Regions from separate parts of the Paraburkholderia sp. GAS42 genome, predicted to be linked through region 2. Evidence: riboswitches for the same ligand, from Rfam matches in the RefSeq annotation. Region 2 holds a riboswitch; each other region holds the start of a gene.

Evidence for each region. A riboswitch is a leader RNA that binds a small molecule or an ion and turns the genes downstream of it on or off. The one in region 2 is predicted to bind cobalamin.
Region 1: linked by a shared signal. The riboswitch ahead of cobG (precorrin-3B synthase) and the one ahead of P3T16_RS24555 (CbtB domain-containing protein) in region 2 are both predicted to bind cobalamin.
Region 3: linked by a shared signal. The riboswitch ahead of cobW (cobalamin biosynthesis protein CobW) and the one ahead of P3T16_RS24555 (CbtB domain-containing protein) in region 2 are both predicted to bind cobalamin.
Region 4: linked by a shared signal. The riboswitch ahead of P3T16_RS20895 (TonB-dependent receptor plug domain-containing protein) and the one ahead of P3T16_RS24555 (CbtB domain-containing protein) in region 2 are both predicted to bind cobalamin.

Annotation. Positions count from the first base shown of each region.
Region 1 is NZ_JBNDML010000015.1:90,486-98,258, forward strand. Features, by position in the region: gene P3T16_RS21960 (cobalt-precorrin-6A reductase) at 1-219, opposite strand, end outside; gene P3T16_RS21965 (cobalt-precorrin-5B (C(1))-methyltransferase) at 216-1,307, opposite strand; gene cbiE (precorrin-6y C5,15-methyltransferase (decarboxylating) subunit CbiE) at 1,307-2,515, opposite strand; cobalamin riboswitch at 2,601-2,779, shown strand; gene cobG (precorrin-3B synthase) at 2,873-4,279, shown strand; gene P3T16_RS21980 (precorrin-8X methylmutase) at 4,272-4,898, shown strand; gene P3T16_RS21985 (precorrin-2 C(20)-methyltransferase) at 4,899-5,630, shown strand; gene cobJ (precorrin-3B C(17)-methyltransferase) at 5,618-7,330, shown strand; gene P3T16_RS21995 (flagellar brake protein) at 7,488-7,773, shown strand, end outside.
Region 2 is NZ_JBNDML010000018.1:60,313-68,085, forward strand. Features, by position in the region: gene P3T16_RS24530 (IclR family transcriptional regulator) at 1-144, shown strand, start outside; gene P3T16_RS24535 (IclR family transcriptional regulator) at 169-951, shown strand; gene P3T16_RS24540 (PepSY-associated TM helix domain-containing protein) at 1,224-2,459, shown strand; gene P3T16_RS24545 (hypothetical protein) at 2,578-2,715, shown strand; gene P3T16_RS24550 (CbtA family protein) at 2,844-3,590, opposite strand; gene P3T16_RS24555 (CbtB domain-containing protein) at 3,602-3,811, opposite strand; cobalamin riboswitch at 3,853-3,995, opposite strand; gene P3T16_RS24560 (histidine phosphatase family protein) at 4,027-4,605, shown strand; gene P3T16_RS24565 (hypothetical protein) at 4,959-5,132, shown strand; gene ggt (gamma-glutamyltransferase) at 5,228-6,844, shown strand; gene P3T16_RS24575 (amidohydrolase family protein) at 6,858-7,773, shown strand, end outside.
Region 3 is NZ_JBNDML010000015.1:101,665-109,437, reverse strand. Features, by position in the region: gene P3T16_RS22035 (cobyrinate a,c-diamide synthase) at 1-1,277, opposite strand, end outside; gene cobO (cob(I)yrinic acid a,c-diamide adenosyltransferase) at 1,281-1,883, opposite strand; gene P3T16_RS22025 (cobalamin biosynthesis protein) at 1,925-2,302, opposite strand; gene cobA (uroporphyrinogen-III C-methyltransferase) at 2,299-3,039, opposite strand; cobalamin riboswitch at 3,206-3,432, opposite strand; cobalamin riboswitch at 3,508-3,776, shown strand; gene cobW (cobalamin biosynthesis protein CobW) at 3,886-4,968, shown strand; gene cobN (cobaltochelatase subunit CobN) at 4,975-7,773, shown strand, end outside.
Region 4 is NZ_JBNDML010000014.1:75,274-83,046, reverse strand. Features, by position in the region: gene P3T16_RS20915 (adenosylcobinamide-GDP ribazoletransferase) at 1-315, opposite strand, end outside; gene cobT (nicotinate-nucleotide--dimethylbenzimidazole phosphoribosyltransferase) at 340-1,395, opposite strand; gene P3T16_RS20905 (ABC transporter ATP-binding protein) at 1,392-2,222, opposite strand; gene P3T16_RS20900 (FecCD family ABC transporter permease) at 2,222-3,313, opposite strand; gene P3T16_RS20895 (TonB-dependent receptor plug domain-containing protein) at 3,350-5,239, opposite strand; cobalamin riboswitch at 5,341-5,589, opposite strand; gene P3T16_RS20890 (ATPase) at 5,777-6,151, shown strand; gene P3T16_RS20885 (cell division protein ZapA) at 6,148-6,462, shown strand; RNA gene ssrS (6S RNA) at 6,583-6,764, shown strand; gene P3T16_RS20875 (EVE domain-containing protein) at 6,863-7,321, shown strand; gene P3T16_RS20870 (SIMPL domain-containing protein) at 7,503-7,773, shown strand, end outside.

The DNA.
Region 1 (7,773 bases), on a different contig from region 2:
TGCGTACGGGTGCGTCGCATCCACGAGCAGCCCGATCCCTTCCTCGCGCAGGTAGCGCGCGAGACCTTCCGCGCCGCCAAACCCGCCTACGCGCACGGCGCACGCAAGATCAACCGGTACCTTGCCGAGACCGGCGAGGCTATAGACATCCCGCAGGCCGAGCTCTCGCGCAATCTGCATCGCATCGCCGGTGCCACCCAGAAGCAGGATGCGCGTCATTGTGCGACGCCCACGATATTGCCCTGACGATCGATCGCGAACATCTCGACTTTCACCTCAGCCGGCACGATGTCACGCGCGACCCCTAGCGCGCGAGCGCAGACGATATCGCCAAGCGCCACGCCTCGATCGCGTGCAATCGCCATCGCCTGCTGGCTCGTATTCGACGCACGGATCGCCTCCTGCAAAGCGGCGTCGGCGCCATGTTCCGCGGCCCAGCTTGCGAGCTGTTCAAGATCGATACTGGAATTGCGGCTGTGCAGATCGAGATGTCCGGCAGCAAGTTTGCTAAGCTTGCCGAACCCGCCGCACACGCTCAATCGCTCGACAGGCGCGCGACGTAAATGCTTTAGCACCGCGCCAACGAAATCACCCATTTCGATGAGCGCGATATCCGGCAGGCCATAGTGCGCACGCATTGCGTCTTCACTGGTGTTACCGGTGCACGCGGCGATATGCCGGTAGCCATTTGCGCGTGCGACATCGATGCCTTGATGGATCGACGCGATATACGCCGAGCACGAAAACGGCCGGACAATCCCTGTGGTCCCAAGAATCGACAGACCGCCGACGATGCCGAGCCGGGGGTTCATCGTTTTCAGCGCAAGCGCTTCGCCGCCTTCGACGCCAATCGTGACGTCGAAGCCACCCGCATAGTCGTGCTCGACCGCGAGTTCGGTGAGGTGCTGCGTCATCATCTGGCGCGGCACGGGATTGATCGCCGGTTCGCCGACCGCCAGCGTAAGGCCAGCGCGCGTCACCGTACCCACGCCCGGCCCCGCGAAAAAACGCACGCCTGGTTGCGCGCGCAACTGAACGCGCGCGAACACCACCGCGCCGTGCGTTACGTCGGGATCGTCGCCGGCATCCTTGATCGTGCCTGCTTCCGCGCCGCCGTCGTCTGTCAGGCGGCAGAACACGAGCGGCATCGGCACGTGCTGGCCCTTCGGCAACACGATATCCGCGACATCGGATGCCACGCCCACGAGCAGCAGACGCGCAGCGGCAAGCGAGGTCGCCGTCGCACAACTCCCGGTCGTGTAGCCGCTACGCAGGGGCGCGGGCTGTTCGGGCGTTTCGTCGCGCATTATGGTTTGCCGGTTTCGAGCAGCGTGATCGGCAACGCCTGGCGCCAGGTGTCGAAGCCGCCAAGCGGCTGGGCCTGCGCGACACTAATGCGCGTCAATGTGCCGCCGTGCTGTTCGCGCCATGCGACCAGCGCGGCCTCGCTCTGCACCGTCACCGCATTGGCGACGAGCCGCCCGCCGCTACGCAGTTGCGCCCAGCAGGTGTCGAGTACGCCAGGCACCGTGACGCCGCCGCCGATAAAAATCGCGTCAGGCGCAGTCAGGCCATCAAGCGCATCCGGCGCCTTGCCCGCGACGATCTGCAAGCCCGGCACGCCAAGGGCGTCGCGATTGTGTTCGATGAAACGCTGCCGTTCGGGTTGCGCCTCGATGGCGATGGCCCGGCAGGATGGGTGCGCGCGCATCCATTCGATCCCAATCGAGCCGCAACCCGCGCCCACATCCCAGAGCAGTTCGCCCGGCTTTGGCGCGAGGCGTGCGAGCGTGATCGCACGGATATCGCGCTTCGTCAACTGCCCGTCGTGCAGCCAGGCTTCGTCTGGCAAGCCGCTCGTGAGCGGCAGCGGTTGCGCTTCCTGCGAAACGCGACATTCGATGGCGACAAGATTCAGCGCAGCCACTTCGCTCGCAGTCCATGCGTCGGCGCGTGCATCGATCCGCCGTTCCGACGCGCCCCCCAGGTGCTCCAGCACGATCATCCGGCTCGGACCAAAACCGCGTGCGGTCAACAGTGCGGCGATGGCGGCGGGCGTGCGGCCGTCGCTGCTCAGGACGAACAGCCGCGTATCACGATGCAGATGCGCGTTAAGCGTCGCGAGCGGCCGGCCGACAAGCGAGACCATCGCGAGATCCTGCAGCGGCCAGCCAAGCCGCGCCGCCGCCAGCGACAACGACGAAGGCGCCGGCAGCACGCGCATTTCGTCGGCGGATACCTGACGGGCGAGCGTTGCGCCGACGCCGAACAGCATGGGGTCCCCGCTCGCGAGCACGCAGATGGATGCATTCGGGCCGCGATGCGCGAGCACCGGCGCCAGGTCGAACGGACGCGGCCACGGCTCGCGTCGCGCGCGCAGCCGCGGCGGCAGCATCGCGAGGTGACGCTCACCGCCGTACACCACTGACGCGTCCAGCAGCGCACGCCGCGCCGGCCGTCCCAGACCGGCAAAACCGTCGTCACCCATTCCCACTACGGTCAGCCACGCCCGCATGCGACCATCCCCATTCTTGAGTCCCGATATGACTGCTGCGGCGCACCAGGCAAGGCCGCAGCGTACTTGTGCTGTGCGAAAAAAGGCATAATACAGCCTCGCCGGTGCCCTTCGGGGCCGAAGAGGGAACACAGATCGTCTGTGGCTGCCCCCGCAACTGCATGCAGCGAGTCCGCGCCTCACCTGTGCCACTGGTTCGACCGGGAAGGCCGGCGCGGACCACGACCTGCCAGCCAGGAGACCTGCCGGTGAGACTTGTTCGTGCCAGCCAACGTCGGGCGGGGTGTACCGATGCCGCAGCATTTCCCCCTTTGCGGGGTGCTCGGGCCGTCGCGCGGCGCACAACCCGGTGACCTCTTGAACCACGTTTCGTCTTTCTTCGCTCCGATTGCCGCATTGCGCCCTTCGGCCTGCCCTGGGCTGTTTCGCATCGTGCAGGCGCTTGACGGCGGCCTCTGCCGGCTCAAGCTGCCTTGCGGTGAATTGAGCGCGGAACAGGCGCGGGCTATCGCAGATGCGGTCGACGCGCATGCGTCGGGCGTGATCGAGGTGACGAACCGCGCGAACCTGCAACTGCGTGGCGTGCGCGCGGGCCACGAAAACGCGCTGATCAAGCGCTTGCTGCATGCGGGACTCGGGCCGCAAGGACCGTTTGCCGACGATGAAACGAACCCGGTCGCGCGCGACGACATCCGAAATCTCATGGTCAGTCCGCTTGCGGGCCGCGATCCACACGCGCTCTTCGACATCACGCCGCTTGCGTCGCAGATTCTCGCGCTGTTGCAAAACGATCCGCGTTTTACGGCACTTTCACCCAAGTTCGCGCTGATGCTCGATGGCGGCGAGCGCCTCGCCATGCTCGACCATCCGCACGATATCTGGCTTGCTGCAGTGCAGGATCTCGACGAAGTGCGTTTTGTTTTTGGGCTTGCGGGTTGTCCGCCGGTCCGCACCAACGTGCGCGAGAGAAGCGAAGGCCCGGCGTCGAAAGCGCTGGCTTCCGTTTTGCCGCACCAGGTTCCTCCGCTGGTCGACGCACTGCTGCATACGTTCCTCGACCTCGCTGCGCCCGACGATTCCCGCATGCGTGATGTGCTCGCTACACACGGTGTCGCGACTGTTTTGCAGCGTGCACAGTCCAGAGTCGATTTCACTCTTGCGCGGGATATTCGTTCAGATGCATGGTGCCGCATCCCTACAGATGAGTCATCAAGACTCGGCTCGCACCCGCAAATCAACGCCGGCCTTTCATACGTCGGCGGCCAGCCAAAGCTTGGACGCATCGATGTTCCGATGCTCAAAGGCCTTGCCCAGCTTGCTAGCGAAGTGGGCAGCGCAACGCTTCGCATGACGCCATGGCAAGGCGTGCTCATCCCGGACATCGTCAGTGAGAATACACCTCAAGCGTTAAAACGACTTGAGTCACTAGGACTCGCTGTCAGCGCATCCGATCCGCTCACGCACCTGATCGCCTGCACGGGTTCTCAAGGCTGCCTGAAGGGAATGGCCGACACCAAGGCCGATGCCCTGCTGCTTGCCGCGCGTCTGCCCGCTCACGTCGACGTGCATCTCAGTGGCTGTCCACGCTCGTGCGCTGCCGCCCATTGCGCGCCGTGGACGCTGCTCGCCGTTGCACCCGCTCATTACGATCTTTATCGACGCGACGGCACGCCTGGTTTTGGCGAGCGTGTCGCACAACACCTGACGATCGAACAGGCCGCCGATTCGCTTGAACGCCTGACCCGGAGATCATTCGATGCTTGATTACATTCGCGACGGTCGGGAGATCTATCGCCAGTCTTTCGCGACGATCCGCGCGGAAGCCGACCTGAGCCACATTCCCGCCGACCTCGAAAAGCTCGCGGTCCGCGTGATCCACGCGTGCGGGATGGTCGACATCGTCGACGATCTGCAGTTTTCCACGGGTGCCGGCGTGGCCGGCCGCGCGGCGCTGCTGCGCGGCGCACCGATTCTCTGCGATGCGCGCATGGTTGCCGAAGGCGTCACGCGGGCACGCCTGCCCGCGGACAATCCGGTCATCTGCACGCTTGGCGATCCTTCCGTGCCGCCCATGGCGCTCACGCTTCACAACACTCGCTCAGCGGCAGCGCTAGAGCTGTGGCGACCGCATCTGGAAGGCAGCGTGGTGGTGATCGGCAACGCGCCGACGGCCCTCTTCTATCTGCTCGAGATGCTTGACGCCGGCGCGCCGAAACCCGCATTGATCCTCGGATTCCCGGTGGGTTTCGTCGGTGCGAAAGAATCGAAGGCGATGCTCGCGGAGAACAGCCGCGGCGTGCCGTTCGTGATCGTCGCGGGACGGCGCGGCGGCAGCGCAATGGCGGCCGCTGCGGTTAACGCGCTTGCCTCGGAGGAAGAATAAATGACGGTGCGTGGACGTCTCTTTGGACTCGGCGTCGGCCCCGGCGACCCGGAGCTGATCACGCTGAAAGCGGTGCGACTGCTCAAGGCGGCGCCCGTCGTCGCGTACTTCGTGGCGAAGGGAAAAAAGGGCAACGCGTTCGGCATCATCGAAATGCATCTCGACGAAACGCAGCTCCGCCTGCCGCTCGTCTATCCCGTGACGACCGAAACGCTCGCGCCGCCGCTGTCGTATGAAACAGTCATCGCCGACTTCTACGACACCGCCGCCGACATCATCGCGAACCATCTTGACGCAGGCCGCGATGTCGCCGTGATCTGCGAGGGCGACCCGTTCTTTTACGGCTCGTACATGTACCTGCACGACCGGCTGGCAAGCCGCTTTGAAGCGGAAGTCGTGCCCGGCGTGTGCTCGATGCTGGGCGGCGCGGCGATACTCGGCTCGCCGCTCGTGTATCGCAACCAGACGCTATCGGTGCTTTCCGGGGTCCTGCCTGAAGACGAACTGAAACGTCGGCTCGCCGATGCCGATGCCGCGGTCGTGATGAAACTCGGCCGCAATTTCGACAAGGTGCGCCGTGTGCTCTGCGAACTGGGCCTTGAAAAGCGCGCGCTATACGTTGAGCGCGCAACGATGACGAATCAGCGGGTCGTGCCGCTTGCAGAAGTCGATCCGATGGCGTCGCCGTATTTTTCGCTGCTCGTCGTGCCGGGGGAAAAATGGCGCGGATGAATGCTATCGCGCCCGCGATCGTGATCCTCGGCACCGGCGCGCTCGATACGGCGCGCCGCATCCAGGCGCGTTATCCGGACGCTCAGGTGCATGGGCTGGCAGGACGCGCCGAAGCCGACGTTGCGTATAGCGAACTCAGCGCGCATCTGCGTGACCTCTACGCACGCGGCACGCCGCTCGTCGCGTTGTGTGCGGCGGGCATCGTGATCCGCTGCATCGCGCCGCTGCTGTCGGACAAGGGGGCAGAGCCGCCGGTTCTTGCAGTAGCCGAAGACGGCAGCGCCGTCGTGCCGCTGCTTGGCGGTCTGGCTGGCGTAAATACGATGGCGCGGGAAATCGCCGAAGCCCTGAAGGTTGCGCCCGCCATCACCACAAGCGGCGAATTGCGTTTCGGCACGTGCGTGCTGAATCCGCCAGACGGTTACGCGCTTTCGAGTCTCGCGCAGGGCAAGCGTTTCGTGTCGGACCTGCTTGCAGGCGAAAGCACGCGTATAGAAGGCGCCGCGCCGTGGCTCGACGATGCGCAGTTGCCGCGCTCGACAGCGGCGCGACGCGCGATACGCGTCACGCCGGAAGCATGGGATGGCCGCGCGGACGAGCTGCTGATTCATCCGCGCAGTGTCGTCGCTGCAGTCAGCGCGCTCGATGAACGCGTCGCGGAGCGCGTACGTGAGGCACTAGACGCGAACGGGATCGCCGCGTTATCGCTGGCCGCACTGCTCGCGCCCATCCAGCGCGCGGGCGATGACGCCTTGACCGAAGCCGCCGATACGCTTGGCGTGCCGCTTCGTTTTGTCTCTACGCCGGCCGCCGCCGATGCGCGGGAACCCCTCGCGCTTCTCGAAGCCGCAATGCGCGTGCCGCACGACATTCTGGCAGGCGCTTCACCGGTTGCGCTGGCGCTTGCCCGCGCGCCTGTCGATCCGGCGTCCATTGGACAGGCCCGCGGACGTCTGACCGTCATCGGCCTGGGCCCAGGTGACGCCCGCCTGATGGTGCCCGCTGCCCGTTCCGCACTCAACGCAGCCACCGATATTCTCGGCTACGAAACCTACGTGACGATGGCGGGCCCGTTCCGCGCGGACCAGCGCGTACATGGTACGGACAACCGCGAGGAGATGCAGCGCGCGCGTCATGCGTTCGAACTGGCCGCCATGGGGCGTTCTGTCGTGATGGTGTCGTCCGGCGATCCGGGTGTGTTCGCGATGGCCGCTGCGGTACTGGAGGCGCTCCATGAATCGGACAATGCGCGCTGGGCCGGCGTCGAACTGGAAATTCTGCCCGGCGTTTCAGCCGCAATGGCGACCGCCGCGCAAGCCGGCGCGCCGCTCGGTCACGATTTCTGCATGCTGTCGCTTTCCGATAATCTGAAGCCTTGGGAAGTCATCGAAAATCGCTTGAGACATGCGGCTCAAGCCGACCTCGTGATGGCCTTCTATAATCCGGTTTCGCGCGCCCGACCCTGGCAACTCGACAAGGCGCTCGATATCATTCGCGAATTCCGTATTCCGTCCACTACGGTTGTGCTGGGAAGAAACGTCGGACGACCTGGCGGCCAGGTGATTTATACGTCGCTCGGCGAACTTCGTGGCGAAATGGTCGATATGCGGACGATGGTCATTATCGGTTCGTCACATACGCGGGCATTTTCCGTCGATGGCAAAGCCGAATGGGTTTATACGCCGCGCTGGTATCGCTAGTTTTTTCTGCACGTATCCTGCTTCATACGCTTATGCGCAACAGATAAGCGAATCCGTATATCGCCGGCAATTCTGGATTTTCTTAAACCTTCAATTAAAGTTTTATTCCACGAGGCCGTATACGACCGTTAAGAACCTGAAATGAGGTGGTCGGCATATGTCTTCAAACGAACTGGCAGAAGAATCGATCGTCGTGTCCCAAACGGCGCTGAAGGCAGATGAGGTCCCTGTCGCGACATCGCTGCCGTGGCCTCTCATCGATCAGGACGGCACGCTGCTGCGGGCGCGCGGCGCTTCGATCGCGAACGAAGAGGAACGCCAGTTCCTCTTCGAACATTTCCGGCCGCGCCGCAAGGACACGATTGTTGCGGGCGCAACCTCCCCGCAGCCTGAAGGCGAAGCACCCCATCCCACTTCGCTTGCTGAAATGCATCTGCCGATTG
Region 2 (7,773 bases):
GGCGTGCCGCAGACTCAACTCGCCCGGCGCACATTAATCGACGAAATCGCACCGAAGCTGATGCACATGGTGGAGACGATCGAACACGAACTTGCCGCACAGCCTGACGCCACGCCCGTAGAGAAGGCCCTGAAACATCCATGAATCTGATCCCGAACAGGACTTGCCATGTTCGCGCCGCCTGACGACGATGACCGCCAGTTCGCCGTCACGCTGGCACGCGGACTCGAAATGCTGCGTTGCTTTTTGCCCGGCGAACGAATGCTGGCCAATCGCGACTTCGTCGAGCGAACCGGCCTTTCCAAAGCCACCGTTTCACGGCTTGCCTATACGTTGACGGAGCTCGGCTATCTGCGTCACGACGTGCAGGAGCGCAAATACCGGCTTGGAGGTGGCGTGCTGTCGATGGGGTATCCACTGCTTTCCGGCATGCGCATCCGCCAGATTGCGAGACCGTTCATGCGCGAACTCGCCCTCTCGATACGCGGTGCGGTGTCGCTCGGCATGCGGGACCAGGCGAACATGATCTACATCGAAAGCTGTTCAGCCGACAAACGCTCCGACGCGCGGCCCGACGTCGGAGCGATCCGCCCCGTTCTGCGCACGGCGATGGGACGGGCGTGGCTCGCCGCCGTGGCACCCGAGGAACGCGAAGTGGCGCTGAACCAGCTGAGGGTTGGCGTACCTGACCAGTGGCAGCAATATCGTTCGCAACTCGATCAGGCGATGCGTGACTACGCGGAACGGGGCGTGTGCGTGTCGTACGGCGACATGCAAAAAAATGTGTACGGCGTGGCGGTACCGGTGTGCGCGCCGGTCGATTCGGAAACGCTGGTGTTCAACTGCGCCGTGCGGGCTCACACACCGCAGGCGCGCGCGCTGCTCGACGACGTCGCGCCGCGTCTCATGATGATGGTCTCGAACATCGAGGCCGCCGCGGGTTTGCGATGACGTGACGTCGGGACTATCGCCACAACCCGCCGCCTCACCACAGCCCCGCGACGATATCCACGAACACGATCTTCACGATCGTCATCGCCGGAAAAATCATCGCGTAACCGATGTCAGGCTTGTCGCTAAAACGGCGGCTTACGGACAACTTGCGGCCCGGCCCCGCAGCCGTTAAGATGCGAACAATTCTTATTTACAAAGAGCCGATTTCCCGTGTTTTTCGTTGCGCAATCTATTGCGGCCGGGCCCGCGCGCGCGGGCGCCCGCGCAACATGAGGCCGCTGCTCGTTCGCCTGCATCGCTGGATGGGCGTCGCGACGGCGCTGTTCCTGTTCGTCGCCGGACTGACCGGCGCGGTGATCGCATGGGATCACGAACTCGACGCGGCGCTGAATCCATCGTTCTTCCACGCGCGCACGAATGGGCCGGCGCTGCCTTCGCTGGAACTGGCAAAGCGCATCGAGGCCGCCGATCCGCGCTTCGACGTGACGTATCTGCCGCTCGGCGTCGAGCGAGGCCAGACGTTGCAGATGATGGTGCTGCCGCGCACCGATCCGAAGACCGGCCAGCCTTACGCGCCCGGCTTCAATCAGCTTGCCGTCGACCCCGCCACCGGCGAGATTCAGGGCCGGCGCGAATGGGGCGCCGTTTCGGTCGCGCGACTCAACCTGATTCCGTTCATCTACAAGCTGCACTACACGCTGCATCTGCCGTTCATGGGCAGCTTCGACACGGGCACGTGGCTGATGGGCATCGTCGGCATTGTGTGGCTGTTCGATAGCCTGATTGCGCTCGTGTTGTCGTTCCCGAGCGTGAAGGCGTGGCGCAAGTCGTTTGCGTTTCGCGTGCGGCGCGGCGGCTACGCATTGACGTTCGACCTGCACCGCTCCGGCGGCGTCTGGATCTGGGGCGTGCTCGCGATCGTCGCGCTGACTTCGGTCTCGATGAATCTCTCCGATCCGGTGGTGCGCCCGATCCTTTCGACGGTGTCGACGCTCACGCCGACGCCGTTCAACAATCCCGAACTGAAACGTCGCGGCGAGCCCGGCAACGTATCGCTCACGGCTGAGCGCATCGTGCAGATGGCAGCGCAGGCGGGCCGCGAACGCGGGCTCAAGTCGCCGCCGGGCGCGCTGTATTACGTGCCGTCGTTTAATGCATACGGTGTGGGATTCTTCGCGCCGGGCCACGATCACGGCGACGCCGGTCTCGGCAACGCGTGGCTGTACTACAACGCGAATACCGGCAAGCTGGCAGGCGGATCGATACCCGGCAAAGGCTCGGCCGGCGACATCTTCATGCAGGCGCAATACCCGCTGCATTCCGGCCGGATCATCGGGATCGGTGGACGAATTCTGATGAGCTTCACCGGCATCGCGGTGGCGATATTGAGCGCAACCGGGCTGATGATCTGGCTGAAGAAGCTCGGTGCGCGCCGCCGTTCTGCGGCGGCTGCAGCTGCGGCGTCCCGCTCGGGCGTCACGCGGGAGTCTGCTGCGCAGTCCTGACCACGCAGCACAACACACGCTGTCGCGCGGACGGCTGCGAAGCTCTGTGGCTTGATACGCGGGCACGCCGTGCCGCCCTTCCACATGACGTAGCTATCGTCGACATCCAGGTCATCTCGTGTCTTCTGTTGCAGCATTCAAACTGATATTGCTCTCGCTCGTCGCGATCATCGGACTCGAGCTCCTTGCGAAACGTCTGCGTCTGCCGCCAGCCGCCGCGTTATTGGAAGTGTCGGCGCGGCTTGCGCGCGGCTGAGCGGCGAGCGGCTGGATACGCCAGAAGAAGACGGGGAGAAATGCAGGCAGTTGCAGGCTCAGGCCTTGCCTTCCGGCTGAACCGCCTGAGCCCGTATCAAACGACATCAAAGCGACATCAAAGCGACATCAAGGCAACGCGGATGTCCTGGCTTCGCCCGCGCGAAGTTGCGCGCGTTCGCTGCGTTCGACGAGCCAGCCGAACAGCAGCCCGATCGTCGTCCAGATGATCAGCTGCATGCCGATCGCCGCAATGCGGAAATGCCACAGCAGCGTGGCCGGGAAAGTCTGCGGCACCTCGTTGATCACCGGCATCGCGATCTGCACGGCCGCGATGATCGCGACATACACCCCACCGCCGATGATCGCCGCGTTCCACTGACCGAAGCGCGCAACCGCGCGTCGCCGCACCTTCAGCGAAAACACCAGCGCAACCAGCGATATCGCGATCATCAGGAAGAAGAGCCCGGTGCGCGGGCCGATCGTTTCGGGGTCGCCGATGGAAGGCGGATTAGCCGGATACTTGAGATTCGGCACGATCACGAGCGCGATAAACGCCGCCGCTGCGAGCATCGCGGACAGCGCCCGCGCGCCCAGCTTGCCGACGCGGCCATACGCATACGCGAAGGTCAACGCGAAGAGTCCGCCGAATGCCGCGCCGTACACGACCACGCCAGTCAACAGGCCGAGACCCGCCTGCGTTTCGCGGCTGACGAGTTCAGGCTCCGGCGCTTCGCCACGCGCCGCTGCGGCTTTCTCTTCGAATGTAATTGCCTGCTCGACCGCGGGTTCGCCGGCGAAGCGGGCGAATGCGAACGTGAGGAGTCCCGCGGCGATGCCTGCAAGCATGCCGCGTACCAACAGTTTGCCTACCATGTGTGCCCCCGTTAGTGGCAGGGGAAGCCGAGCAGATGGCGGCCGTCGTGGACGAATTCGTGAACCATCATGCCAGGGACGAGCGACGTCGCCCCTTGTTCAGCGCCGACAAAATACAGCGCAAGCAAAAGCAGCAGGCCGCCGAAGATGACCCACGGCAGCAGTTCGCGCAGGGGGATCAGTGCAGGTTGAGCGGCCGGCGTGAAAACGGTGTCAGTCATGATGAATCTCTCCAGGGGTTACGCGCCCCGACAGTCGACTAGAAAAGGGATGACTCGAAGCTCAGGTCTGGCTTTCGGCTCTATGCTGAGCCGATTACAGTGGCGCGACCGCGCCGGGCTTACACCGGCTTCCGCGCTTCGGTGACGCTATTCTACGCGCTAAACTTCGCCGCGCCAGCGTGATGAACGCTACGCCTCCGACAAAGGGACACGAGATGCAGACACGGTTGCTGCTGGTCAGCCACGCGGCAACGCGGGCGATGCGCGTGGGCGCTTTCCCCGCCGACGATCCGCTCGATGCGCGCGGCGTGGCCGAGATCGAGGCGTGGCGCGAGCGGGCGCAGAGCGTCGCTCAAGCCGCGCGCGTCTTTCGCAGCGACGCGACCTGCGTCCGCGAAATGGCTGAAGCGCTTGGGTTGAAGACGGAAGCCGCGCCCGCGCTGGCCGATGTCGATTGTGGCGAGTGGCGCGGCCGAAGGCTCAGCGATCTCGCCGCCGAAGAACCGGATGCGCTCGCCGCATGGACGCGTTCGCCCGACGCCGCGCCGCCTGGTGGCGAGTCCTTCAGCATGGTCCTCGCCCGCGTCGGCGCGTGGCTCGACGCGCTTCAGCCTGCACACGACGGCGACGCTTTAGTCGCGATCACGCATGCGGTGGTGATCCGCGCGGCGATCATTTACGCGCTGGGCGCACCGGCCTCAGCGTTCAGGCGGATCGAGATTGCCCCGCTGTCGATTGTCGAATTGCGGCGTTCGCGGGACGGAAGCTGGGCCTGGTGGCCGGGCTCCGCCTGAAATCTGAGGGGAGGAAGCAGAACTGCAGAAGAGAGAACATGCCTTCGTACCCGCTGGACGCTACGTCCGACGCGAGAAGCTGTACCGGATTGCCGGGATCCGCCACAGCCGCTCGATGTTCGCGCTGCGCTGCATGAAGAGCGTGCCTTCTGCAGATTGGGTAAGGTGGCGATAGCTTGACCTTCGCACCGCCCTGGCGCGCGGTGCCGCAATGTGGTGCGCCGCCCGTCAAGGCAACGGCCAGCAATTGTCACCGGCACCCCCACAGGCAAGCCCCGACGCTCATCGGCATGGAGCTTGCATAGCCGCTCGCATCGCGTCCCCCACGGACGCCCGACGAGCGGATCTCTCCCATGCTGCGCGACGAAGCGCCCTATAAGGCAATCCTCGATCACATTCGCTGGACCCCTGCGCCCGTACTGTACGCGCAGCGACATGGGCTGCTGGAACAGGACGCCGCCGTGTTCCCGACCTCCGCCGGCAGCGTCGAAAGCGCCGCTGCCGCGGCGTTTCCTCGAGCCGCCTGATGCATCGCGGAGGTTGTCGCGACCTGAGGAATTCCTTAGGCACATTTGAGGCGCGCCCGATTTCTGGCGCAGAGGCCGGCCTTTAGGCTCGCATGATGCACAACCCGAACGAAACGCCCGCGCGTACGACGCGCCCCGTCAGCCGCGCCGAACGCGGCATGGTCGCCACCGCGCATCCGCTTGCGACGCAGGAAGCGCTCGCCGTGCTGCGCGCAGGCGGCAGCGCAGTCGACGCCGCACTCACTGCCGCCGCGATGCTCAACGTCGTGCAGCCGCATATGACGGGCATCGGCGGCGACGCGTTCTGGATGATCGCGCCTGCCGGTGAAGCGCCGATCGGCATCGACGGTAGCGGGCAGAGCGCGCGACGCGCGACGCTTGAGCGCTTTTCAGGTCACACAGCACTATCGACACGTGGCGCGCTGGCTGCGTTGACGGTTCCTGGCGCGGTCGGAAGCTGGATGCTGGCGCGTGAGCGCTTCGGCAAATTGCCGCTTGAGCGCGTGCTCGCTCCCGCGATTGACTACGCGCGCGAGGGCGTCGCGGTCGGACGCGATCTTGCGCGCTGGTTTGCGGACGACGCCGAAGTACTGCGCGCCGATGCGGGCTGCCGTGCGACGTATTTCGATGAGCACAGTCACGTGCTGAAGGAAGGCGCGCGTCTCAGGCAACCCGCGCTCGCCGGAACGTTCGGACACCTCGTGCGTCATGGCCTGTCGGCGTTCTATCGCGACATCGGCGATTCAGCCGCTGCATATGTGGATGCGCAGGGCGGTCTGCTCGATGCCACGGATTTCGCCTCATATCGCGCGCAATGGGTGAAGCCGCTGCGCACGCGTTATCGCGGCTATGAGGTGTGTCAGATGCCGCCGCCGTCGCAAGGCATGGCCGGCGCGATGATCCTCAACTTTCTGGATGGCGTGCAGATCGATCCGCGGGCGCCTCTTGGCGCCGATTATTTTCACGCGAAGATTCAGGCGATCAAATGGGCATCTGGTTATCGCGACCGGCATCTGACCGATCCCTTGATTGTGAAGGTGCCCATTGATGAACTGCTTGCTGCGTCACTCGCTGCACGCGAACGCGATGCGTGGCTAGCCGACGCGACGCGCCAGCACGCCGCCGTCGCGCAAGGCAGCGATACGACGTTCATCTGCGTAGCCGACAGCGAAGGCAATGCTGTTGGCCTTGTGCAAAGCCTGTACTTCGATTTTGGTGCGGCGGTGCTCGATCCGGCGACCGGCGTGCTGTTGCAAAACCGTGGATCGTTCTTCTCGCTCGATCCGCGTCATCCGAATGCGCTCGCGCCTGGCAAACGCACCGCATCGACGTTGATGTCCGCGATGCTGCTTAAGGACGGCCTGCCGTATCTCGTCTACGGCACGCAGGGTGGCGAAGGACAGCCGCAAACGCAGACGTCGATCGCTACGCGCGTCGCCGATTTCGGCTGGGACGTGCAGCGCGCAATTGAAGCGCCGCGCGTGCTGTGCGGCCGTGCGTGGGGCGATGCATCGAACCGTCTGCTGCTCGAAGACAGCGCGCCCGCCGCGACCTTCGATGCGCTGCGGGCGCTCGGTCATCCGGTCGAAGCGGCTGCCGCGCTGCATCCGCTATTTGGCACGGCGCAGGCGATCCGTCTGCGCGGCCCGTGGTCGCCGTTCTTCGAGGGCGGTGCCGATCCGCGCGGCGAAGGCGTCGCGCTCGGCTACTGAATACGTCGACGCCATGACTTCGTCAACCCGCCACGTCGATCTGCTGATCCGCCACGCGCGCGTCGACGACGACGCGCCGCTCACCGACATCGTGATCGACGCTGGCCGCATCGTTGCACTTGCAACCGGTTGGGACGGCACGGCTCGTGAAGAAATCGACGCCGCCGGCCGCGCGGTCGTGCCGGGCTTTATCGAGCCGCATATCCATCTCGACAAGGCGATGTGGCATCGCGCGCGGCCTTCGGTTGCCGGCACACTGGAAGAAGCGATCCGCACCACGGGCGAACTGAAATCGCGTTGCGACCGTGAAGACATGCTGACGCGCGCGCGACGTGTTCTCGACATGGCCGTGCGCAATGGCACGATCGCAATGCGCACGCATCCGGACGTCGATCCGATCCAGCAACTGCTCGGCGTCGAAACGATGCTCGAACTGCGCGACGAATATCGCGATCTGATCGACCTGCAGATCGTCGCGTTTCCGCAGGAAGGCCTGATCAAGGCGCCCGGCACGCTGCAATTGCTGGAAGAAGCGTTGAATCTCGGCGCCGACGTCGCCGGTGGCTGCCCCTACAACGAAGCGAATCGCGAAGACACCGAAGCCCATATCGATGCGGTATTCGCGCTCGCGCAGCGCTTTAGCGTCGACATCGACCTGCACGCCGATTTCGCCGATGACACCGCCGACGCCCGCTTCTTCGCCACTGAATACATCGCGCGCAAGACAATCGAGACTGGCTATCAGGGCCGTGTGTCGCTTGGACACGTCACGAGTCTCGGCTCGCTGCCGCCCGCGCAACTCGCACCGCTGGTCGAACTGCTCGCCGATGCGCACATTCACATCGTCACGCTGCCCGCGACCGATCTTTACCTCGGCGCCCGCCGCGACACAGAAAACCCGCGCCGCGCGCTCACGCCATTGCGCGCGC
Region 3 (7,773 bases), on a different contig from region 2:
AGTGCTGCTGTGAAAGCCGGGTTGGAGGGCCAGTAACTGTGCATGTACGTCGCGACGATATTGCCTGCCCGGAACACGGCTTCACCCGGCGCAGCGGATTGCGCGCGGACAGCTGTCGTTAGCGGCGTCATCGTGGTTTCCAGATGTGAGTAGTGGAACGTGTGCCCGGTCATCGCGCCGTGCGTGCCGTTGATCTGCTGCATGCCAAGCGAAGCGAGACGAGGCTGCATCGTCGCGTGGCCAGGCAGCAGGCCGAGCATCGGTGTGCGTGCGCCGCTGGTGTCGGTTAGCGTATCCAGCAAATACAGCATGCCGCCGCATTCGGCAATCAGTGTTTTGCCGGCAGCGGCGTGCGCGCGAATCGATGTGGCGCTTAGCGTATTGCGCGAAAGCGTCTGCGCATGCAGCTCCGGATAGCCGCCGGGAAGCCAGAGTGCGTCGGCAGTTTCCGGCGCAGGTTCATTGGCGAGCGGCGAAAAAAACATGACGTTCGCACCGAGCGTTTCGAGTAGCGTGACGTTGGCGGGATAGATGAACGAAAACGCCGCATCACGCGCAATGGCGATCTGCATGCCGTCGAGCAAACGCGGCAACACCTCGCGTGCCGGCGCGCCAAAATCGACCGGCGGCGGCAGTTCGGCGAGCGTCGTCGTCGAGAGCGCATCGGCCGCGCGATCGATGCGGGCGTCGAGGTCGGCGATTTCGTCTGCCTGATGCAGACCGAGATGCCGGTCCGGCAATTCGATGTCGCTCGTGCTCGCGATGTGTCCCATCCAGCGCAGACCGGAGGGCAATGCCTCTTCGAGCATCTGCGCATGCCGCGGTGAACCGACGCGATTGGCGAACACGCCATGAAACGGCACGCCTGGCCGATAGTTCGCGAGCCCGAACGAGATTGCGCCAAAAGTCTGCGCCATCGCCTTCGCCGAAATCACGCCGACGACAGGCACGTTGAATGTGGTCGCCAGATCGGCGCTGGAAGGCGTGCCGTCGTAAAGACCCATGACGCCTTCGATCAGGATCACATCGGCGTTTCCAGCCGCTTCGGCCAGCAGTGCGCGGCACGCGCTTTCGCCGACCATCCACAGGTCGAGCGATTGCACCGGCGCGCCGCTGGCGCGCGCAAGAATCATCGGGTCAAGAAAATCCGGACCGGTCTTGAAGACGCATACACGCCGCCCCAACCGCGCGTGATAGCGTGCGAGGCCGGCCGTAATCGTGGTCTTGCCCTGACCCGACGCCGGCGCACTGATAAACAGGGCGGGGCACGTGGACATCGCTCAGAATTCCACGCCGCGTTGAGCCTTCACACCCTGCTCGCGATACGGATGCTTGATGATCCGCATTTCGGTGACGAGGTCGGCGGCTTCGATCAATGCGTCGGGCGCATGACGTCCCGTGACGACAACGTGCACCATGTGCGGACGCGCGTTCAACACGCCAAGCACTTCGTCGAGCGGAAGGTATTCGTACTTCAGCACCGTATTCAGTTCGTCGAGAATCACCATCTGATAGTCGCCACTTTCGATCATCCGGCGCGCTTCGTCCCAGCCCTTGCGCGCGGTCGCGATGTCCTTGTCGCGGTCCTGCGTATTCCACGTGTAGCCGTCGCCCATCGTGATGAATTCACAGTGCGCCTGCGCGCCCAGAAAATCGCGCTCGGACGTGTGCAGCGCGCCCTTGATGAACTGCACGACGCCGAGCTTCATGCCGTGCCCGAGCACGCGCACGGCCATGCCGAAAGCCGCGGTGGTTTTTCCCTTGCCGGTGCCTGTATTGACGATCAGCAGGCCTTTTTCGACCGTGGCCGAAGCCTGCTTTTTCTCGTGACCCTCGCGACGGCGTTGCGTCATGCGTTGATGCGATTCGGGATCTGTCTTCATGGCGTGTCCTGGTGCCGGGAGGCGTTCGTGTTGCGTGGAAATCAGTGTGCGGATGCGATGGCGACGGTGACGCCATCGAGCGTGGTTTTGGAGACGATCAGCTTCGCGCCGGGCGATGCAAGAAGTGCGCACGGTTCGCATACGCCGTCGACGCCGAGATGCGCACGGACCGTATCGGAAGGCGTGGGCAGTTCTCCTAGCGCGTCGATCTGCTCGGGCGCAAAGGTGTGCAACAGCAGCCCATGGCGCGTGCAGAATTCGACGAGTCCGGGTTCGCGTGCTTTTGAATCAATCGTTGCGGCCGCAAGCACTTCGTCGAGCGAACGGCCGGCCAGCGCGAGCGCCGCGCGCACGGCGGATTCGATCTGCTGCGCAGATGCGTTGCGTTTGCTTCCGATGCCGACGGTCAGCGTTTTCATGTGCTGTTGCCAGTTGGAAGATACGGCAAGCCGAGCGCGGCCACGCCGCCAATCACGACGATTGCTGGCGAGCCGAGTCCGGCTTCTGCGACTTTCGCGGCGAGTGTATCGAGCGTCGCGCGCACGTGCCGCTGCTCGGGGCGCGTGGCGGATTCGATGGCGGCGCACGGCGTTTCCGCTGGCATGCCGGCTTGCAGCAACGCGGCGACGATGTCGTTGAGTCGACGCATGCCCATATAGACAACCAGTGTCATCTGCGTCGCGACGAGCGCGCGCCAGTCCGGCTCGCCGCTGCCCGCGCCGTGTCCGGTGACGAAAACGACGCCTTGTGCATGATCGCGATGGGTAACAGGAATGCCGATCGCAGCGGGCGCGGCGATACCCGCTGTAATACCGTTGATGATTTCGACGTGAATGCCGACGGCTGCCAGCGCCTGCTGTTCTTCACCGCCGCGCCCGAACACGAACGGATCGCCGCCTTTCAGCCGGGCGACACTGCGCCCCGCGCGCAGATGCGCGAGCATGGCCTCGACGATGCCAGACTGCGCCGTCGACGGCTGCCCGCCGCGCTTGCCGACGTACACGATTTCCGCATCCTTACGCGCGAATTGCAGCACATCGGGATTCACGAGATCGTCGACAAGCACGACGTCGGCTTCGCCTAGCGCGCGCGTCGCCTTGAGCGTCATCAGCTCGACGTCGCCTGGACCGGCGCCGATCAGCCAGGCGCGGCTCATAGTGAGCGGCACGGCGCGCAGCAGCGCGCAGGCCGCGGCGTGCAGTCGGGAAGGGAAAGCCTGGAAGTCGTCATATCGACGGCTTGACGAATAGATGAATCATGCGTTGCCACACGTCAGGCGCCTCATTCCGTCCCCCGCGGATCGGGCGTTCGGCGATCGCAACGGTCGCCCCTTGCGTCTGGCCGGTATCCGGGCTGACGACCGCATGCCGTTCGCCTTCCCACCTGCGCAGCGCAGGCAGTGGCGTTGAATGACATGTGCGGATGCATGATCCGCTGGCCGCTTACCGTTGCGGGGACAGCACAGGCTCAGCAAATCGCTTCGCTTCCTGTTTCCCGTTTAACAGCACACGCGAACGCGTGTGCGGGCACCAAACGCGCGCATACGATATCACAGGCACTCCCTGAAAGCCCGCCGGAGTGCCCTTGCCGCGGGCCCTTTCTTGACGTTGCCACTGCCGAAGCCTACACTCGCACGCACTCTGGTGCTCGCGCGCACGCTCCGTGCGCGCAGTTAAACGGGAAACAGGGAGCCCTTCCTGCACGGATCGGGCCAACCTGTGCTGCCCCCGCAACGGTAAGCGAAGGCATCGCTTAATAGCGATGTAAAGCCGGCTTCAATACATGCACATTACAGCGTGCCTGTATCTGTCCACTGCGCAACGTGTCAAATGCGCGGGAAGGTGAAGCGGCGATTTCGTCAGCCCGGATACCGGCCCGAGAAAAACAGGCAAACGCCGCGGGGATGCGGCGTATCGACCACGATTTCATCGAATGTCCGGTTGCTCCGGGCAAGCCGTTTTTCGTCCCCATCTACTCAACAGTCCACCACCCTGGAGTCAGGATGCAGACGCGCAAGATTCCCGTCACGATTGTCACGGGCTTCCTCGGCAGCGGCAAAACCACCTTGCTGCGGCACATTCTTCAACATGCGGGCGGCCTTCGCGTCGCGGTGATCGTCAACGAATTCGGCGAACTCGGCATCGATGGCGAAATCCTCAAAGGCTGCGGCATCGGGTGTAACGAAGACGGCAGCGAAGCCGAAGGCCAGTTGTATGAGCTCGCCAACGGCTGTCTTTGCTGCACTGTCCAGGAAGAGTTTTTTCCAGTGATGGAAAAACTCGTCGAACGCCGCGACCAGATCGACCACGTGCTGATCGAAACGTCCGGTCTTGCGTTGCCGAAGCCGCTCGTGCAGGCATTCAACTGGCCGCAGATCAAAAACAGCTTCACGGTCGATGCGGTTGTGACCGTAGTCGACGGTCCGGCCGCGGCAAGTGGTCAGTTCGCGGAGAATCCGCTAGCGGTCGACGCACAGCGCAAAGCCGATCCGAATCTCGATCACGAGTCGCCGTTGCACGAACTGTTCGAAGACCAGTTGTCCGCGGCCGATCTGGTGATTCTGAACAAAACGGATCTGCTCGACGAGGCAGGGCAAAGGGAAGTGGAATCACTGATCCGTGAAGAAATCCCGCCGCAGGTGAAGGTTGTGCGTGCACACATGGGACAGCTCGATCTGCACGCACTGCTCGGTCTTGAGTCAGCTTCCGAAGACACCATTCATCTGCGCCACGACCATCACGGTTCCGCCGACGACGCCGATCATCATCACGACGAGTTCGATTCGGTAGTGGTCGAGGCGAACGTTTCGTCGCGTGAGGCGGCGATCTCGGCACTGCAGGGCCTCGTCGAAAGCCACACGATTTACCGGGTCAAAGGCTTCGCGGCATTGCCGGGCGCAGCAATGCGTCTTGTGATTCAAGGCGTCGGACGACGCTTCGACAGCTATTTCGATCGTCGCTGGCAGGCCGACGAAACGCGCGCGAGCCGCTTTGTACTGATTGGCGAAGACCTCGATCAGGCCGCATTGCAGCAGGCGCTCGATGTCGCTCTGAGCGACAGCCGCAACGTCGTGCAACAGGCGTAAATCGACATGCATCTGCTGCGCACCACGCCGGGTGGCTTTGTCGACGATACGGCCGGCGTCATGCGGATCGATCAGCGACCGGCGGATATCGTCGTGCTCAGTTCCGCTGATACGACGCTGTCGCTGCTCGCGAGCGTTTTCCCGCGTCTGGGCGCTGATTTCCCGAGCCTGAGGCTCGCGAATGTCACATTCCTCCGGCAACCTGCGTCGGTCGATTTCTACGTCGAGGACGTGTTGCAGCACGCGAAAGTCGTCGTCGTCGATCACCTCGGCGGCGAGGCTTACTGGCCATACGGCATCGAGCAGGTCGTTGCGCTGGCGGAGCGCAAACAGCAGGTGCTCGCGATGTTCTCGGGCGATCTTCAGGAAGACCCGAATCTGCTCGCACGCAGCACCGCCGACGCTGCGCTGTGTCATCAGCTATGGCGTTATCTCCGCGAGGGCGGCCCGCAGAATGCGGAGCGGTTTCTGCGCTGCATCGCGCATCGCGCGTTGGGCTGGGGCGACGAGCCGCCGCTGCCGCAACCGTTGCCAGCCGCAGCGCTTTACCATCCGGCGCGCGACGTTCCCACGGTCGAAGACTGGCAGGCACGCTGGCGTGCCGATGCGCCGGTGGTCGCGATCCTGTTTTATCGCGCGCATTTGCAGGCGGCGAATACAGCCGTGTTCGATGCATTGATCGACGCGCTCGATGCGCAAGGCCTTAATCCGTTGCCGGTCGCAATCACGTCGCTGAAAGACGACGTGAGTCGTGACGTGGTGCAACGGTTGTGCGCGCAACATAACGTGGCGCTGGTGCTCAACACGACGGCATTCGCCGCGTCAGCCATCGACGATCCTGAGCCACTCGCGCTTGCCGGCGACGCGCCGGTAATGCAGGTGATCCTGAGCGGCGGCAATCGCGATGACTGGCTCAAGGACAACCAGGGTCTCAATTCACGCGATATCGCCATGCATATCGCGCTGCCCGAAGTGGATGGCCGCATCATTACGCGGGCGATCAGCTTCAAGGGGCTCGCGTATCGTTGTCCGCACACCGAAGTCGATGTCGTGCGTTATCAGCCTGACGTTGAGCGCGTCAGGTTTGTCGCCGGGCTAAGCCAGCGCTGGTGTCGCCTGCGCGGCATCGAAAACGCCGACAAGAAACTCGCGCTGATTCTCGCGAATTATCCCGTTAGCGAAGGCCGCATTGGCAACGGCGTGGGTCTTGATACGCCCGCATCTGTCGTAGGCATTCTTTCGATGCTGCGCGAGCAGGGCTATCGCGTCGATACTGTACCTGCCGATGGCGATGCGCTGATGCACACGCTGACGGAAGGGGTGACGAACGACCCCGTCGTGCGTGATCTGCGCCCGGCGCTGCAAAGCCTTGCGCTAGACGATTATCTGGTGCAGTTCCAGCAGTTGCCGGCTGAAGTACGCAATGCATTGAATGCGCGCTGGGGCACGCCCGAACAGGATCCGACGCTCCGTCGTGGCCGCTTCATGATTGCGGGCTGGCGTTGCGGCCATGTGTTCGTTGGCATTCAGCCAGCGCGTTCGCGCGAAGGTGGCGATTACGCAAGCTATCACGACGCCGATCTGGTGCCGCCGCACGCGTATCTTGCGTTCTATTTCTGGTTGCGTCACCGGTTCGGTATCGACGCGGTCGTTCATGTCGGCAAGCACGGCAATCTGGAATGGCTGCCGGGCAAGAGCGTCGCGCTCAGCGAAACCTGCTGGCCGGATCTCATTCTTGGGCCGATGCCGCATCTGTATCCGTTTATCGTCAATGATCCGGGCGAAGGCAGCCAGGCGAAGCGGCGCACGCAGGCCGTCATCATCGATCACCTGATGCCGCCGCTGACGCGCGCGGAAAACTATGGTCCGTTGCAGGACCTCGAACGTCAGGTCGACGAATACTATGAAGCGCTGATGGTCGATCCGCGTCGCTCGAAACTGCTGCGAAGGACGATTCTCGAAACGATCATCACGCATCGTCTGCACGAGGAACTGAGCCTCGGTTTGCCCGATGGCCACGACGCGGAAGACGCGTTGCTCACGCGTGCCGATGCGTATCTGTGCGAGTTGAAGGAGGCGCAGATTCGCGACGGCCTGCATACGTTCGGGCAGTCGCCGCGAGGGGCGCAGCGACGCGATACGCTGCTGGCACTCGGGCGTTTTCCGATCGGTGACGGGCAGGGCGCGAAGGCGGGGCTGATTGATGCGCTTGCACGTGACCTTCAGATGGATCACCTGTTCGATCCGCTGACGGCGGACTGGTCTGCAGCGTGGGAAGGTCCGCGCCCCGGGATTCTGCAGCAGGTGAGCGACGCGCCGTGGCGGCATAACGGCGATACGCGCGAACGGCTCGAATGTCTCGCGGCAGCGCTACTGAATGATGTGGGCGACGATACGGGATCGGCTACCGCAACGTCGTTTGAACCCGGCGCATTGCCGCAAGCAGAACGCGTTCTCGAACGCTTGCGGAACGATATCCTGCCGCGCCTCGATGCATGTGGACCGCAGGAAATGCTGCACCTGAAGCGCGGACTCGAAGGGCGTTTCGTGCCGCCGGGTCCAAGCGGTTCGCCTTCACGTGGCCGCCCCGACGTGCTGCCGACCGGGCGCAATTTCTATTCTGTCGACACCCGTGCTGTGCCGACGCAATCGGCGTGGTCGCTGGGTCTCAAGTCGGCGCAGCAGCTGATCGAGCGGCATGTGCAGGAACACGGCGACTATCCGCGCGCGATCGGGCTTTCTGTGTGGGGCACCGCGACAATGCGCACCGGTGGCGACGATATCGCGCAGGCGCTTGCGTTGCTC
Region 4 (7,773 bases), on a different contig from region 2:
GCGCAGCACGTCCTCACGCGTGTATCCGCCGCCGAACGCATCGAGGCAGTCGGCGAGACCGTCTTCATGGAGTGCACCGGTGACGAGCAGCGTCGCGGCCATCGAAAGCAGCACGGCTACGCCCGGTGGAAACACACGCAGCGCCGCAAGATAGACCACCGCCCCCAGACCGCCGACAAGCGTGCCCACCAGTGGAAAATATCGCGCCGCCGCGTTCAGATAGTGCGGCTCATAGCCGACCCAGCGCGGCACCGGCACGCGCGTGAAATAGCCGAGCGCGGTGAAGAAGTAACGCAGTTCAGCAAGCGGATTCATGATGGCGCGGGCCCGGCTGGAGCATCAGGCGTCGCGGTTCGCGACACCCGCGGACTCGAAGCTCGCCATCTCGTTGACGAACGCGACCGCTGCTCGCAACAATGGCAGCGCGAGCGCGGCGCCCGTGCCTTCACCGAGCCGCAGGTCGAGCGCGAGGAGCGGCTGCGCGCCGAAATGTTCGAGCATGCGTCGATGCCCGGCTTCGTTCGATGCATGCGCGAACACGCAATAGTCGACGACATCGGGTGCCAGCGCCTCTGCAACCAGCAAAGCCGATGTCGCGATGAAACCATCGACCAGAATCGTCATGCGCGCTTCTGCCGCGGCCATGAACGCGCCGGTCATCATCGCGATTTCGAAACCGCCGAAGGTTGCAAGCACATCGATCGCCGTGCGGGCCTGCGGATGCGCGGCCAGCGCCGCGGCCAGGATGTCGCGCTTTTTCGCGAGACCCGCGTCATCCAACCCCGTGCCACGCCCGACGCATTCGCCGATCGGCACGCCGCACAACCGGCTCATGATGCACGCCGCCGCCGACGTATTCGCAATTCCCATCTCACCGAACCCGATCACATTGGTGCCGAGCGCTGCATGATGTCGCACGCGCGCCGCGCCGGCCTGTAATGCGGCGAGCGCTTCATCATGCGTCATCGCGGGTTCGTGCGCGAAGTTGCGCGTACCGTTTGCCACGGGAATGTCGACGAGTGCTTCGGACGGCGGCAACGGCGTCGCCACACCCGCATTCACGATTTCGAGCGTCAACCCGGCGACGCCGCTCAGCGCATTGATCGCCGCGCCGCCCGCCAGAAAGTTCGCAACCATCTGCGCGGTGACCGCCTGCGGATACGGGCTCACGCCTTCGTGCGCGATGCCGTGATCGGCGGCGAAAACAATCATCGCCGGGCGCGCGATCACCGGATGCGTCGTGCGCTGGATCATGCCCATCTGAAGCGCGAGGTCTTCGAGCCGGCCAAGACTGCCGGGCGGCTTCGTTTTCGTATTGATGATGTGCTGCAGGTCGGCGCGCAACGTCCGATCGAGAGGTTCGACAACGGGTAGCGCGGGCGTGAATGAAGTCATGGTTGTCTGCTTGAAGAATAAGAGTTGTTGCGTTGGGTCGCGGGGATCAGCGCTTCATGCTCGCCGTCGCGGATCAGGATGAGCGGATAGCCGAAGGCGCGGCTCGCGAGCGCCGGCGTGAGCACGTCGCGTACGGGGCCCGCGTGCGCAGCGCCGTTTCCATCGAGTAACAGCGCGTGTGTCGCGAAGCGGCGCGCAAGATTGAGGTCGTGGCACGAAAAGATCACGCTACGCTGCGACTGCTGCGCCCAACGCATCAGCGCTTCGAGACAGTCGATCTGATGATGCAGGTCGAGATGCGACAGCGGTTCATCGAGAAGCAGCAGCGGCGCGTCCTGGCACAGCACCGCGGCAAGCGCCACACGTTGCCGCTCACCACCGGAGAGCGACAGCACGTCGCGCGTTTGCAGCGCGGTGAGACCGAGCGTATCGAGCGCGGCGTGTGCAGCCGCTCGATCTTCCGCACGTTCCCAGCCCCAGCCTGCGAGATGCGGAAAACGGTTGAGCATCACGATGTCGAGGACGCTCGCGCTGAACGCGTCACGCTCGCCTTGAGGCATCAGCGCGCGACGCTGCGCAAGCTCGACCGGCGACCACGCGTCGATGCGCATGCCGTCGACTTCGACGTGACCGCTCGACGGTTCGAGCAGACCCGCCAGCGCAGAAATCAGCGTGGTTTTTCCCGCGCCGTTCGGACCCGCGATGCACCACACTTCGCCGGGATAGAACGTGTGTGTGAAATCGTCGAGCAATGTGCGAGCGCCGGCGCGCAGCGTGACGCGTTGCGCGGAAAGTGCCGGAGTAGCGGGAACGCGTGCGTTCATCATCATCGCCTGCGCAATAGCATCCAGAGGAACACAGGCACGCCCGCCAGCGCCGTGATCACGCCAACCGGCAACTGCGCGGGTGCGATGACCGTTCGCGCGACGAGGTCGGCTCCCATGACGGCAAAGCCACCCGCGAGCGCGGCAGCGGGCAGCAACATGCGCTGGTCGTTGCCGAAGCACAGTCGCAGCATGTGCGGTACCACGAGTCCGACGAAGCCAATCGTGCCGCCCGTCGTTACCGCAGCCGCAGCCGCGAGCGACGCCACGAGATACACACGAAGCCGCACGCGTATGACGGGCACGCCAAGCGCCTGCGCCGCCGCATCGCCGCGCAGCAGCACGTTCAGTTGCGGCGCGGCGGGCACGATCGACACAAGCGCGACGAGCAGTGCAACAAGCGCAACCCACGGCATGCCGCCGCCGTTGAGATCGCCGGTCAGCCAGAACAACATGCCGCGCAGACGGCTTTCGGGCGCAACGCTCAGCAGCAATGTGATGACAGCGCCCCAACCCGCCGCGATCACCGCGCCGGTCAGCAACAGACGCGGCGACGCATCCTGCGGCTCACCGCGCCACAATTCACGACGCGCGAGGCCGAGCACCAGCAGGATCGACACGAACGCACCCGTGAACGCGCTGGCATCGACGATCCACCATGCGCATCCGGCAATCATCGCGACGAGCGCAAAACTCGCCGCACCGCCCGATACGCCAAGCACATACGGCTCTGCCAGCGGATTGCGCAGCAACACCTGCAGCAGCGCGCCGGCAATCGCGAGCAACGCGCCGCACGCAAAGCCAGCCAGCGCACGCGGCAGGCGCAGCGTGCGAACGATCTCGATCGCGAGATCCGGTGACGACGACGAAGACGATGACGTTAGCGACGACGAAAATTCACTCACATGCCACGGCATCAACGCAGCAAGCACACGCAGAGGCCCGACTGCGACACTGCCAAGCGCGAGCGACGCAATGAACACAACAAGCGCCAGCATGCCGAGACCGCACCAGATCAAGACGGCGCGCTTCGCGGTCATACCCGTGACGGAACGCATCGCAGCGCGATTCATCGCGGTGAAATCAGACGACATATCGACTCAGCCTGTGAGGCAGCAACGCAAGGCGCGTCACTGCTGCTGCCAGCCGAGCGTGAGATACGCGCCGCGTCGCGGGGTGTTGTACGTGTACGCCAGTTCATAGTCCCTGTCGAAAAGATTCTGGATCTGCGCGGCCACGTACCACGCCTTCGTGATGGTGTAGCGCGCCGACAGATTCACGACGCCGTAGCCTGCAAGTGTATTGCCGCTATCGTTTCGCTTGCCGCTCACGAGCCACTCGCCGCCCACACGCCAGCCGCCGATATCGCGATTCGCCGCGAACGAGGCGAAGCGACGCGCGCGCCGGTTCAGATCGGTGTCCGTGTCTTCGTCGACGGGATTCTGGACCGTAAAGGTTGCGCGCACATCGGTCTTGCCGACATGCCCGCTCCACGATCCCTCGACGCCCTGCACCTTCGCTTGCCCGACGTTCTGCGCAACGAATTCACCTGGACTCACCTGCTGATACTCGATCAGATTCGTATAGCGCGTCTGGAATGCGGTGAGCTTCATCACGCCGAGCGCGTTCGACGCGTACTGCAACGCCGCTTCGACCGAATGACTGCGTTCCGGCTGGATCGACGGATTGCCGCTGAACGGGAAGTACAGATCGTTGAAGGTCGGCGCGCGAAAAGCATCGGACCAGCTTGCAGTCACCTTCCAGTGTTCGGTGAAATCGTATCCGTAGCCGAGATAGTAACTGTTCGCGCCGCCGAAATCGGAGTACTGGTCGCGTCGCACGTTCGCCTGGAACTGACTGGCGCCAAAGCGTCCCGTATAACCGGCGAAGCCCGAGTTCACGTGACGGTCGGGCGCAGCGTAGGCGTTCGAATCAAGGCTCTGGTCGAGATGCTCGTAGCCGAGCTGAAACTTCTGCTGCGGCGCGAACGTGAAATCGTTCTGCCACGTGTATTGACGGTTATCCGTGTTGAAGTGGTCGGTGTAGGTGCCGTTCAAGGCCGTCGTGCTGCGGTCGTTACCCGCAGCGACGATGAAGTGCGTCGTCCACCCGTCGGTCACGCGACCGTTCGCGAACACCGACGCCTGCTGTACCTTGCTGTACAGATTGTTGAGATCGGTGGGCGCGCTGAACGGATTGTCGAAGCTGTCGTTGCCGTTCGACTGGAAGTAGCGCACGCCCACGTCCCAGCTTTCGTTGAAGCGGTGCCGCACGGATGCCGCGATGCTTTCGTTCAGATAGCCGTTCGCGTTCGGGTTGACCGGCGCGAGCGCGGGATTGATCGACGAGAAGCCGTCGTCCTTCGCGCGCGCGATCGAAAAGCTGAAGGTCGTCTTGCCGTCCTTGTCGAGCGCGCCGTCCACGCCGGCCTGCTGGCGCTGCGTGTGATAGCTGCCGTATTCGACGGAGAAATTGAAGCGTGGCGGATGATTGCCGCCATCTTTCGTGAACACCTGCACGACGCCGCCAACCGCACCCGATCCGTACAACGCCGACACGTTGCCGTTGACGACCTCGACGTGATCGATCTGGTCGAGTGGAAGCTGTTCGATCTGCGCGTTGCCAAGGCTCACCGAATCGACGCGCACGCCATCGATCAAAATGAGCGACTGCTGCGCCGAAGCGCCTCGCAGAAAAAGACTCGCCGACGAACCCGGGCCGCCATTGCGCACAATCTGTGCGCCGGGCGCGAGTTGCAGCAGGCCGGGCAGATCGCGCGCGGTGCTGTCGGCGATGTCCTGCGGGTTGAAGCGCGTGGTCTCTGGAATGGCATCGGCGAGCGACTGCGGTCCGCGCGCCGCGGTGACCACGACTGGCGCCAGCGTGACCACTGGCGCTGCGGACGGCGTCGCGTTCTGGGTGGACGCCGGTGCGTCGTCCGTCTTCGCGGACTGGGCCTGTGCGGCAAGCGGCAGGCCGGTCAAGGCGAGCAGCGCCGCGCGGGCGATGGGCGTGTACATCGGATGAATTCCTGTGGCTGGCGTGCACGGCCCGCTTCCCCGCAGGCCGTTGCGTAGCAGGACGGCCGTTCATCGACGCGCAGGCTGCCTGCCGCGTGCGAACGACGTCCTTCCCTCTGGCCGGTATCCGGGCTGGCGACGCATCGATCCGCCTTCCCACGCATGAATGCGCAGTGGCATTGCGCGCCTTTTTTAAGGGCGTGTACTGGATCGACTTGCGTGAAATAACGCGGTCGCTTACCGTTGCGGGGGCAGCACAGGTTAGCGCGGCCGTATCGCCGCGCGCCCTGTTTCCCGTTTAACTGCGCGACATGAAAACGCGCGCGGGCACCAAAGTGCCGCAAGTGTAGGAGCGACCTGCTGTAGCGTCAAGAAAGCCCGGCTCACTGCAATTCGCGTGCGCGCCATTTGCACGATTTCAGCGTTTTGCAGGCATAAAACTCGCAAAAAGCCGTGTTGTTACGTCTCGAAACGAGACAATTGTCGGAACCTGCGACATTCCGCGCTAGAATGCCGTGTCTTTAGAGGACGCAGCACATGCTCAACGAACTCGAAACACTCTCACAAAACATTGGCCGGCTGATCGAAATCAGCCAGCGTCATCACGAGGCGCGCCGCGCACTCGAAGATCAACTCGCCCAGGCGCGCGCAGAATGCGCAGCCATACGCGTTGAACTCGAGCAGACACGCGAAGAGCGCAACGCGCTGCAAGCGGAGCGTGACACGCTCTCGTCGAAGATCGACGACGCGCAGGTTCGCCTGAACGCCATCCTCGAAAAACTCCCGCGCGCGCGGTCGCACGCCGAGCCGGACAACCAGCTCGACCTGCTTGCGACCTCGCAGCATGAGGCGCATGAAGAGCACGACCAGGAAGCCGGCCGCGAAGTCACCCGCCACGGAGAAAATGCATGACCACGAAGCAGATCGAAGTCTCGATTCTCGGCCAGCCGTATCGTCTCGCCTGTTCGCCGGAAACCGAAGGCGCGCTGCTTGAAGCAGTGGCACGTGTCGATGCGGAAATGTCGAAGATCCGCTCGGGCAGCAACGTGCGTGGGCAGGATCGTATTGCCGTGATGGCGGCGCTGTCGCTGGCATCGGAACTGCTTAAGCTGCAAGCCAGTGTGCGACACGGAGAATCTTTTCCCGCTGAAGAAATCCGGCGTACAATGCACTCCATGAACGAACAGCTGGGCGCAGTCATCCAGCAGTACGGTGTGCAGTAAAAGTTTTAACGGGCGATTGTTTTAAAGGCCGGTTGTGTAACCGGTCTTCGAGTTCAGCGCAACGTACTTCGTGAGGTCGCTGTGATTGCAGCGAGCGTCTGGATTCAAAAAGTTTAGTCAGCTTCCCTGCCTGGTTCGCCAAGGTCATATATTCCTTGAACCAATGCCATGTGCACGGTTGCGGAAATTTGCAGCACGGGTGTGCGCGTCACTCTGTCTGATGTACCCGAAGTGCGGCTAACTGCGACCAATTCTGAACTCCCGGTTCAGGATGCCGGCCTAGCGGCTATGGCGGGGACCTATTCAACGGCATCGGACACTCGTCCGGTGCCGTTTCCGTTTGTAGTTCCGCTTTCTTTCGCTTTCTCTCTCCCTTTCTTCTCGACGTTCATATCGACTCATGCGCTACTGGCTAATGAAGTCCGAACCGGACGAAGCAAGCATCGATCATCTCGCCAACGCCCCGCATCGCACACTGCCCTGGACGGGCGTGCGCAACTATCAGGCACGCAACTTCATGCGCGACATGATGCAGGTCGGCGACGGTGTGCTGTTCTATCACTCGAGTTGCCCTGAGCCGGGTATTGCTGGCATCGCGGAAGTATCGTCGACACCCTATCCCGATCCGACCCAGTTCGACGCGAAGAGCCCGTACTACGATCCGAAATCGGATCGTGAGACGCCGCGCTGGACGCTCGTCGATGTCGTCTTCAAGAAGAAGATTCCGCTGATCCCGCTGGCGACGCTGCGTGAGCATCCCGAACTCGCGGACATGCGTGTGCTCGCAAAAGGCAACCGGCTGTCGATCACGCCTGTGACCGAAGCCGAATGGCGATTCATCACGAAGCACCTCGTGTGAGCCGGCGGACGCGATTTGTGTAATCGAATATTGCTTGCGGGAACCCGGCGGCCTGACAGACGCCTAACAGTTCCGCAAGCGCCGTGCCAGTTCGATGCACGACGCGTGCCGTGACGGTTCGTAATGGCGTGCTATTGCCGGGACCGTCGTGCACAACCGGTTGAAGAAGGAACTCGTTCAAATGACCAGAAAAACCGCACTCGCTTTCGCCTTCGCTCTTGCGTCCGTGACGCCGCTCGCCCTCTCGCTCGCACCCACTGATGCGTTCGCGCAGACGCTCGTGCAGAATCCGCCGTCGGGCGTGCTGTCGCTGTCCGCGCAGGCCAGCGCCGATGTGGCGCAGGACGTCGTCAACATCACGCTCTTCTATGAACAGGAAGCGAGCGACCCCGGCTCGCTCACGGGCACGCTGAACCAGCGCGCCGACTCGGCGCTGCAAAAGGCCAAAGGCG